3 regions of the Cupriavidus sp. WKF15 genome follow, and region 2 is predicted to be linked to each of the others. Evidence: predicted binding sites of a transcription regulator. Region 2 holds the regulator's gene; each other region holds the start of a gene.
The links. The regulator FNR, encoded in region 2, switches genes on or off when oxygen is low (the NO sensors DNR and NnrR bind a similar motif). The targets are predictions, from matches to a motif close to TTGATNNNNATCAA.

Region 1 (3,253 bases), on a different replicon from region 2:
GCTGATCGGCCTAATTGGAGGCTTCATTCCCGATCCGGCATGGTTCTATCTGATGGACAACGCCGCTCTTTACATCGAAGCAGACCGGCAGCGCCGCCAGTTGGCAAAGGAAAGCATTCGTGACCAGTTCCACGAGGCGACGAAACACCTATCCGCCGGCGTGGAATGGCGGTCGGCCGAGCATGATGTGTTGTCGACGGTGCTCCGGGAATCGCGCGAGGCAGGGCTGGTTGTTGCCGGTCAGTACGATGCAAACGGCGAGGAAGGCCCGGTCGCGGGACAGATCCTCGAGGTCTTGCTGTTGGAAAGCGGCCGGCCGGTTCTTGTGGTCCCGTGTGACGGGGGATTCCCTGCAACAGGTTCGCGTGTGATGGTCGCCTGGAATGGAAGCCGGGAAGCGACGCGGGCATTGCACGACGCGTTGCCGATGATCGGCGGAGCGACGGCACGCGTGCTATGCGCCCAGACTGCGGCCCAGGAGGCAAGGCCGGACGCGACGCCGGTGGCCCACGCGGTGCGTGTCCTCGAACGTCACGGAGTGACGGTGGAGGTCGAACACGGCTCCAGCGGTTCCGACCTGACCATCGGTGAACTGCTGCTGTCGCGAGCCGCCGACTTCGATGCCGACCTGATCGTCATGGGCGCATACGGCCACGGGCGGATGCGCGAGCTTGTCTTGGGCGGCGTTACCCGAACCTTGTTGTCGTTGATGACCGTACCGGTGCTCTTTTCGCATTGAGCCACGGATCGCCGTGCCGATGCCGGATCCCTGGCCTATCCGGCAAGTTCGCCCCCAATACCGATGGCGCGAAGAAGCCGGAAGGGAAAGCCCAGTGATCGCTGAGCCAGGTTGTCCGTCACGTTCGCCGCACGCCGGCTCCCTTGTCTTCCGTGCAACACAATAACAAGGTACCTCGAGTCGGTTACTTCTTGTGGTGGCGCGGCGAGTGACGTTGAACCGGATCAGGCCATTGTGATCGCTACAGCCTCTTCTGGCTTTCAGCGAGGACGCAAACGACTCGGAGTGCGCGCAGTCGTGTTGCGATAGGTCGCAAAGGCGGACGCTAGATCTTGACTGTGAGCCGAAATGGTCTTCCAGCGCGTCTGCGGTCACCTTAAGGTCAGGACGGATTCGGGAAAGAGAATCTGGCTCATGGCAGCAAACCCGCGTGCAAGCGGTTGACCGTTATCACTCTGCGTCGCTGCGCGCGAGCAGAACAGGAAGCCTGGTCCTGCCAATCACGCCTTGCGACACGCTTCCCATCACGAGGCGTCGGAAGCCACGCCGCCCGTGCGTTCCCATGACGATCAGGTCGGCCTTCACTTTCCGGCTTCCGAAACGATGGTGTCGGCAACCAGATCGGGGGAGTTAGCGCGCTCCAGCAATCGGGTGACGCACAGAATTCCTGCGACGCCGTCAAGGCTATATGCCACGACGCAGTGGGACTTGACGTGCATCAAGCGGGACGAGGGCGTTGCGGCGGCTGCGGGTCGCCGGCAGGAAGCTTGACATATGACAAGCCCACGCATGGACGAGGATCTACATTGAATCGCTGAACACCACATCGGATAAGCGGAGAATCTCCATGGACTTTGCCACCATCCTGGTTCACCTGGATGCCAGCAGACGCATGCACCAGCGCCTGAACATCGCCATTCAGCTTGCGAAGAAGTTCCAGGCGACGCTGGTCGGTATGCTTGCGATCGGGCAACCGGATCCCCGCTCCGTCCGCTATCTGGTGGATGGCGATCGGTACCTGGCGTCATACGGCGAATGGCATCGACAGGTCGCCGAAGTCGCCCGCCATGCATTCCAGGGGGGCACGGACGAACTGCTGACGCCGACCGAGTGGTACGCGCCCGAGTGGGCCACGGCCGACAACGTCGTGGCGCAAGCGCATACCGCGGACCTGCTGGTACTGGGGCAGCATGACCCTGCAGACAAGGATGCCTATGTCCAGCATCACTTCGTCGAGTCCGTCGTACTGCAATGCGGCCGGCCCGTGCTGGTCATTCCCTATGCCGGAGTCTTTCCGGAGATCGGCAAGAGGATCCTCGTGGCGTGGAATGGCAGCCGTGAAGCGGCGCGAGCCATCCAAGACGCTCTTCCGTTCCTCCGGCGCGCCGAGACTGTCGAGGTGGTTGCCTGGAACGCACCGAACCTGTCGGCGGACCTGTGGCTTTCGCCGCCGCGATTCGCCATCGAATGGCTGGCGCGACACGGCGTGCAGGCAGGGCTTCACGATTTCACGGCCGTCAGCGGCGACGACACCGGACAGATGCTGCTGTCGCTGGCGGCCGACTGTGGGGCCGACCTGATCGTGATGGGTGCCTATGGTCATGGCCGGATGCGAGAGCTTGTGCTCGGCGGCGTAACGCGCACCATGCTGCAATCGATGACCGTGCCTGTCCTGCTGTCGCACTGACACTTCCGGCGCGCAGGAGATAGCCATGAACAGGTGTTCAGCAATACGGGCGCGGGCAGTGGCGTGGTCTTGCCTGGTGTCAACGACGCAGTTCTTGTGCGAAGCCTGCACGTCGATGCCGAATTTCCCGCGTCCGCCCACGCCGCGGGCTTCCCTTGAAACAGGGCACGGCGCAACGAACGGGAGCGCGAGCGCTCCGGCCACGCCCCGGTCAACGCTTCATGTCTGAGTAGTCCGGGCGCAGCATTGGCCAGAGCCGATACTGCGCAGGCGTAGCGCGTCTCGTTCCGCTACGCGCTTGCCATGAGATCTTATCCATGAAAGCTGATCTTCAACTCAAGAATGGAGTCGATGAAGAGCTGAACTTGGATCCGGCCATCAATGCGGCGGCTGTCGGTGTCGATATCCATGAAGGCGTTGTAACGCTCAGCGGGCATCTCCTCAGCTACGCAGAGAAGCTCGCTGCGGAGCGAGCCGCCGAGAAGGTGTCGGGCCTGCGCGCGGTGGTCGTGAATCCGGATGTGAGGCCTGCAAGCGTCGTTAGCGACGAAGCGATTGCTACTGCTGCACGCGATGCTCTGCAGTGGGAGCGGATCGAAGCCGCGTCGCGTCGGCATGCCGAGCGTGAGGCGAAGCGTACTAATGTATCGATGCGGGACGGCACGGTGACGCTCAGCGGCCATGTGGGCACGCGCGCCGAGCGACTGGCGGCTATCGGCGCTGCATGGTCGGCGCCCGGCGTGGGCGCCGTGGTGGACAACCTGCAACTGTCCTGACAGGCGGTATGCCAGGGAGCGACGCTGGCGCAAGGAGGCTTGATTATGCCT
Region 2 (3,253 bases):
CGATCCAGGTATTCCCGCATCTCCGGTCGGCTCTGGAAACGCCAGCCGCTGGCCAACGCCACCAACTCGACCCCACGCTGGCGCCAGTCCTGGCGCAATTCATCAAGCAGGGCCCGAATCGTGTCAGCGCCGACATCATCGGCAAACAGCCGACGCAGGTCGCTCACGCGCAGGGGCTCCTGCGCACAGATCAGCGCAGTCTCGAGGACGATTTTCGCCTCTTGGGTATTCATGTTGGGTGTGCAGCCTGTCTTTGCACCTGCTCCCGGACGAACCCGGAGCCCTGGACATTGTGGATTCAGCGGTGCGATTGCCACCGCCATCTCGTCGCGCAGCAAACCCGAAAGCTCTTCGCCTCGAGGCCGTGCATCTTCTGTTGCATCGATTTGCCGGGTGTGTTCCGGCAGGAGATTGCCCGGTCACCGGCAAGTACCAGTGCACGAACCTCTTGCACGCGCCCATATGGGCAGACATGGCCTCCGGCTAAAGTCCGCCTCGGCCGCAAGAAAAACGGATATCGGAAGCAGGGCCAGCAATGACTGCACCACGGCCGCAAAGCCAGCCGGACTTTTGAACAGATATTGTGAACCGGATGGACTGCGGAAAGGTTCGGTGCCGAATTGTCGGCGCTTTGCCCGAAACCCTGGGCGCGCCCCCTTTTTGGAAGGGCTGCCGGGCGCCGCTCGGAACCACGCCGCGCGATACCGCAATGGAGATGATTGTATGGCATTCCAGCCCACACCTGCAACCACCGCGCGGCGCCAGAGCGTATGGAGTGGTTTCAGAACACCAGGCAGAACCCATGCTCTGCCAGGGAATGTGGCAACAACACCGCTCGGCCGATTCCCAATGCACCGAATGCCATGACGGCCAAGCCGGCCCCGACCCTTACCCAGCTCCGTCGCGACCAGGCGCGCAAAAGCCCCGAAAAGCTCGACAGCGCCAGCAGATTAGGCAACGTACCGAGGCCAAAGGCGCCCATCACCAGCGCCCCCGAGGGCGCATTTCCGGCCAGCAAAGCAAGGGCCAGGGCCCCATAAACCATGCCGCAGGGCACCAAACCCCAAGCCAGTCCCATCCCATAGCGGCGTGCCAGGCCGCCCCGCCGAGCCTTGGCTTCCGTCGTCTTTCTGCCCAATCGAGCCATGCCGGCGGCACTGGCGCTAACCGCACGCGCCGCGAGGCGCTCCAGCCACACGATGGTAAAGGCCTCGCCGCGTATCAAGCGCCAGCCAGACAGTAGCAGCAAGGCGCTGCCGACTCCGAACAGCCAGCGCTGGACGGGCAGATAGTCCTGACGCCAGGCCGTCGCCCCCAAGGCGCCCAGCAGCGCACCAAGCAGCATGTAAGTGGAAATACGCCCGACATGCATGACAAGGAGCTCCACGAGCCAGTCCTGTGGGCGCCGCACAACGGCAACGGGTACGCCGGCGGCGCGTTGCTCGACAGCCAGCGCTACGCCACCACACATGGCAGCGCAGTGGAAGCCCCCTAGCAAGGCGAGCATGAAAACACTGAGTAGCACACCAAAAGTCAACTGCAACTCCCTACCGCATCACATCGCGCGTTAAAATGCACGTATTGCGCCCTCGCCGCTCCAATACTGCAGGTTCCAATTGCTAACATCCATCCCCGTCACCGAGATGTCGCCCCGTTGCTCCACTTGCGGCATGGGGCAATTGTGCCTGCCGGTGGGCATGAGCCAGCAGGACCTGCAGAAGATGGACACCCTGGTGCAGGAACGTGTCCGTGTCCACAAGGGCGAAACTCTTTACCGCATGGGCGATCCGCTGACTGCGGTCTATGCCATTCGCTTCGGCACCCTGAAGACGCATGTCACCACGGAAGACGGCCGCTCGCAAATCACCGGTTTCCACTTGCCAGGCGAAGTGGTTGGCCTCGACGGCCTGGGAGAGATGCAGCACGCCTCGGATGCCACCGCCCTCGAAGACACGGAGGTATGCGTCGTTCGCCTGGCCGATCTCCAGTCGCTGTCCATCGACCTGCCATCGTTGCAGCAGCAGTTCCTGCGCCTGATGGGCAAGGAAATCTCGCATGACCAGCTCATGCTCGTCACGCTTGGCTCCATGCGCGCCGAGGAGCGGCTTGCCGCGTTCCTCATCAACCTGTCCGAGCGCTTGTCCGCCCGCGGGTATTCGTCGACCGAGTTCGTCATGCGCATGAGCCGGGAAGAAATCGGCAGCTACCTGGGTCTGAAGCTCGAAACGGTCAGCCGTCTGTTCTCACGATTTGCCGAGGCCGGCTTGATCCAGATCCGTCAACGTCACGTCAAGCTAGTCGACATGGCGGGCATCAAGCAAGTCTACAGCCGCTCCTGCTGAGGCCATCTGACCGCCTCGCGTGGCAAGGCGGTCAATTCCTGCCGCTTCTTACTCCAGCTCGTCCGTTTCGCTGAGCTTTGTCGGCATGGTGTACAGCGTCAGTCCGCTGGACAATGCGCAGAATATCCAGGCCAGCAGGAAACCGATCGTATAGACCGCCTCGCGCGAGGCCTCGATCGGCTGACCGAAGAAATTCAGGTCGCCAGGGTCCACCACGGAAAACACAGTTGCCGTGGCAACCCCGGCCATCAGGAACGCCGGCCACAGTACCCACATCAGCCAGCGCAGCCTCATGGCTGCCTCGCTTGCGGTGCCTTGGCACTGCCCGAGGCACCTGCCACCTTCTCGACAACCAGGCCATGCCGGGCCACACCATCGACCACTGGCCGGTCAGGATGAGTGGAAGCCAGCCAGATAGTCACGCCGCAAGCCACCATGGCCAGCAACGGACCACTCATCAGCAGCCACGGCCACGGCTCTTTCCACCACGGATTGCTTTCTTGCATCGCCTTGCCCCCTTCGTCAACGCCTCATCGAGGCGCTCGCGGTTTGGTACGGCACAGCGCCGACGCGCCGTGCCGCCCTTAGCATCACAAATTGCGTGGCACGATGAAACTGGTAGATTGCCTGATTTGCGCACTACCTTGCCCCGCACCTTCGCTGGTCACTGTCACGCTGATCTTGTGCGTACCTTGCGCGGCATCGTCGATCGGCACGCGAATCCGGATCGGCACCAGCCTGTTCGATGTCGGCGCCAGAGCCTGCGCGTCCGGATCGTACTCGACGGTCATGTTCTTCAGTTCGTCGCTCTCGGCCTTCACGCTGATGCGCATGGGCGCCTCGGTGGTATTGATGAGTTGCAGTCGATAGACGTTTTCGATCCAGCGCCCGTCCACCTCACGCCCAAGCGC
Region 3 (3,253 bases), on a different replicon from region 2:
AAGACCTCATCCCCGCCTTCCTGAACCATCGCAAGACGATCGAGGGAGTTGCTCGCGGCGTGTTCGAGATGACCGGCGCCTGTCACATCGTCCTGCATAGCGGGCACTTCCGGTTTGCCGCGTAGACGACGTCATGCCGCAGGCGCACAAGGGGCGAAGCGCGTGGGAGGGAACGAAAGATGAAAGTCGACGAGATCTGTTCACGCGGCGTGACTCACATTGCCATGACCGGCGGCCTTCATGAGGCTGCAAGGCTCATGCGCGACCACTGTGCCAGCGCACTGCTCGTCACGGATGGCATGCCGGGCCGGCTGTACGTCAGGGGACTGGTGACGGATCGGGACATCGTTGTCCATGGCCTCGCCGACGCTGACGGCTTCAGCGACAAGACCGTGGCCTCGGTCATGACGCAAGGTGTTCTTTCGATCGAACGGGACGCCCATGTAGGCGAAGCGCTGCGCACCATGCTCGCCCACGGCGTCCGGAATCTCGCGGTGGTAGGCGAAGACCGCGCGCTATTGGGGGTACTGTCCATCGATGAAGTCATCTGCGCGCTGGTTTCGGATATGGCCCTGGTGGCAGGCATCTTCCAGCGCGCGCGGACTGGCGACGCGCGCCATACCGAGCAGCCGCGCCTCTACCTTTTCTAGGATGCTGTTTTCAGTGCGAGAACAGCACCGGGACCGTCATCGATGCCAGCAAGGTCCGCGTCACCCCGCCCAGCACCAGTTCCCGCATGCGTCCGTGCCCGTACGCCCCCATTACGATCAGGTCCGCATCGAAATCCGCTGCCCTGGACAGCAGAAGTTCACCGATTGTCAGGTCGGATCCGCCCGGGCCATGCTCGACTCCCACGGTCACGCCTTGTTGCTCGAGAACACGTGCCGCGTGTCCCACCGGTGTGGCATCGGGACGCATTTCCTTGGCCGCAGTCGGCGCGCTCAGAATGCGCGCCTGTGCCCCCGCGATAAGTGGCAAGGCGTCATGCAGGGCTCGCGCGGCTTCGCGGCTGCCGTTCCAGGCGATCATCACGCGGGCGCCTGTCGCGGAGAAACTTCCGGCGCAGGGAACTACCAGGACAGGCCGGCCGCTCTCCAGCAGCAAGGCTTCGAGAATCTGTCGCGCGACGGGCCCCTCGGTGCCGTTCTCATCGTACTGGCCAGCCACGATCAGGCCGGCCTCGCGCGATTCACGCAGCACTGTCGACAGCGTATCGTGCTCCGCAGCGCGCCACTCGGCGCCGGCGGACAATTGCTGTGTCGACTCACAGAATGCCTGACGCACGCGCTCCCTGACCAGCCGGCGCCGCTGCATGTCGTCTTCGACAAACTGCCTGGCATTCTCCATCAGGTAAAACCAGGCGGGGTCGGGGATGAAACCCGCAAACAGCCCTATCAGGGGACACATATTGGATTGCGCCAACTGCGAAGCCAGCGCCAGACGCTGGTCGGAAGCCTTGCTGCCGTCCAATTGAACCAGAATGCTGCTGTAGCCCATGTTCACTCCTTCACGCCAGAGCGGGCCTGACCATGACCTGGCTCCGACTGCTGCCTGGCCAGGAGAACTGGCAGGCTGGTTTTCGCTCTGACCCCGCTGGCTAACGCGCAGCACCTCACAACTACACTAGGTCGCACGCGCCGCCAGGAGTTGGGCTGGATCAAGTTATTCACTGACGACTGCACTGACCAGCCAGAGTCGGGTACGCGAAGAGGGCGCCCAGCCACGATCGTCCTGCAAGGCCGCATCGACTGAGCACGCGGATTGACATGCATCAATGCCGGGGCGGTTTGGCTTCCTACGATCCAGTCATGGTCAGGGAGAGCGATTCCCGGCAGACGGTGTTGACCCTGCGCGGGCGGGCGAAAGCGGCAAGATCGCCTCATGGACGGGTGTCGCGTCCGTACCCTATCGTCACCACGGCGGCTCGTGAGCAGGCAGGGCTTCCCACTTGTAGGAGACTGAGCATGTACTCAAAGATTCTGGTTGCCATTGACGGCAGTGAGTGTGGCGAGCGGGGCCTGGAAGAGGCGATCGGCGTGGCACGCGCCTGTGACGCGGAACTGGAAATTGTCCACGTCATTGACGGCGGCTATGAGTTGGCGGAAGTGCGGGCCGGGCTGGTCAGGGAAGGACACAAGCTTCTCGCGCAGGCACAGGCAAGAGCCGAATCAAGCCAGGTGCGCAGCCACGCGATCCTGATCGACGAGATCCTGGCGATGGGTGACGTCGGCAACCAGATCCGGAAGATCGTGGAAGACAGCCACGCCCAGCTCGTCGTGATCGGAACACACGGCCGCAGCGGGATCCGTCGCATGCTGATGGGCAGCGTGGCTGAAAGCCTCGTACGCCATTGCAGCGTACCGGTCCTGCTTGTCAGGGCTCATAAGGACACCGAGGCTGCGTCCTAGCCGGCTGTGTCGGTCCCGGCGACGGCTTCGCTGACGCTCATTCGATTTCGGAGTACGGTCATGTCCACGACCACCATTTCCATCACGCCGACAACCGCTTCGCGGCTCTACTCGGTCGGCCGGGCCCTTCTTGGCTCGCTCTTCCTGATCTCCGGTTTCCTGAAAATGGGCAGCTTTGCGGGCTACTCCGCCTGGATTGCCAGCGCTGAACTGCCGTTACCGAATCTGCTGTTAGTGCTGACCATCCTGATCGAGATTGGTGGCGGCTTCGCCCTCATTTCGGGTTGGAATGCGCGGTGGGGCGCGCTGCTCCTTGCACTGTTCCTGGTGCCCACGACGGTGATCTTCCATGGCTTCTGGCGCGCCGATTCCGCAGACGTGATCAACCAGATCAACCACATTCTGAAAAACGTCTCGATCCTGGGCGGTATGCTGGTTGTATTCACGGTTGAGTCAACGCGGAACCGGAACGGACCCGCGGCCTGACCGATGGCTCAGGAGCAGCTGGGCGTGCTGCGGGCGCCAGATGCCCGTGCGCGGCCAATTCTTGTGATTTTTCCTATCTCAATGACCGATGGTTCATCCATTGAGTCAATTTGATATCAGCCTACCTGCAAATCGCATATCATTGACAGCTTGGAAACGCCTACGCGATTGCCTTGACTGGCCCCCTTGAGGAAGGGCGGCACCGAGGCAGGACAGATTACAAGAATGAGACGCCAGACCATGAAGGCATCCCGGGCGCAGACGCCCGAGAAGACGAGGGAGGGGGCGCCGTCGCCGGCGCAGGCACCTGCGGCGCTGCCCAGTCGGTTGCCTTACCTGATTGGACGTACCGACCGAAT

Region 1: the regulator FNR is predicted to act here: its motif matches at 1,448-1,461, upstream of CupriaWKF_RS32840 (universal stress protein).
Region 3: the regulator FNR is predicted to act here: its motif matches at 1,762-1,775, upstream of CupriaWKF_RS29725 (universal stress protein).

What each region holds. Positions count from the first base shown of each region.
Region 1 is NZ_CP119574.1:622,469-625,721, forward strand. Features, by position in the region: gene CupriaWKF_RS32835 (universal stress protein) at 1-739, shown strand, start outside; gene CupriaWKF_RS32840 (universal stress protein) at 1,587-2,426, shown strand; gene CupriaWKF_RS32845 (BON domain-containing protein) at 2,744-3,202, shown strand; gene CupriaWKF_RS32850 (hypothetical protein) at 3,248-3,253, shown strand, end outside.
Region 2 is NZ_CP119572.1:1,344,187-1,347,439, reverse strand. Features, by position in the region: gene scpB (SMC-Scp complex subunit ScpB) at 1-233, opposite strand, end outside; gene CupriaWKF_RS06405 (sulfite exporter TauE/SafE family protein) at 782-1,537, opposite strand; gene fnr (fumarate/nitrate reduction transcriptional regulator Fnr) at 1,617-2,342, shown strand; gene CupriaWKF_RS06395 (hypothetical protein) at 2,391-2,636, opposite strand; gene CupriaWKF_RS06390 (FixH family protein) at 2,633-2,848, opposite strand; gene ccoG (cytochrome c oxidase accessory protein CcoG) at 2,933-3,253, opposite strand, start outside.
Region 3 is NZ_CP119573.1:2,692,538-2,695,790, forward strand. Features, by position in the region: gene CupriaWKF_RS29710 (DUF1488 domain-containing protein) at 1-125, shown strand, start outside; gene CupriaWKF_RS29715 (CBS domain-containing protein) at 180-650, shown strand; gene CupriaWKF_RS29720 (universal stress protein) at 661-1,497, opposite strand; gene CupriaWKF_RS29725 (universal stress protein) at 1,965-2,408, shown strand; gene CupriaWKF_RS29730 (DoxX family protein) at 2,469-2,894, shown strand; gene CupriaWKF_RS29735 (MarR family transcriptional regulator) at 3,120-3,253, shown strand, end outside.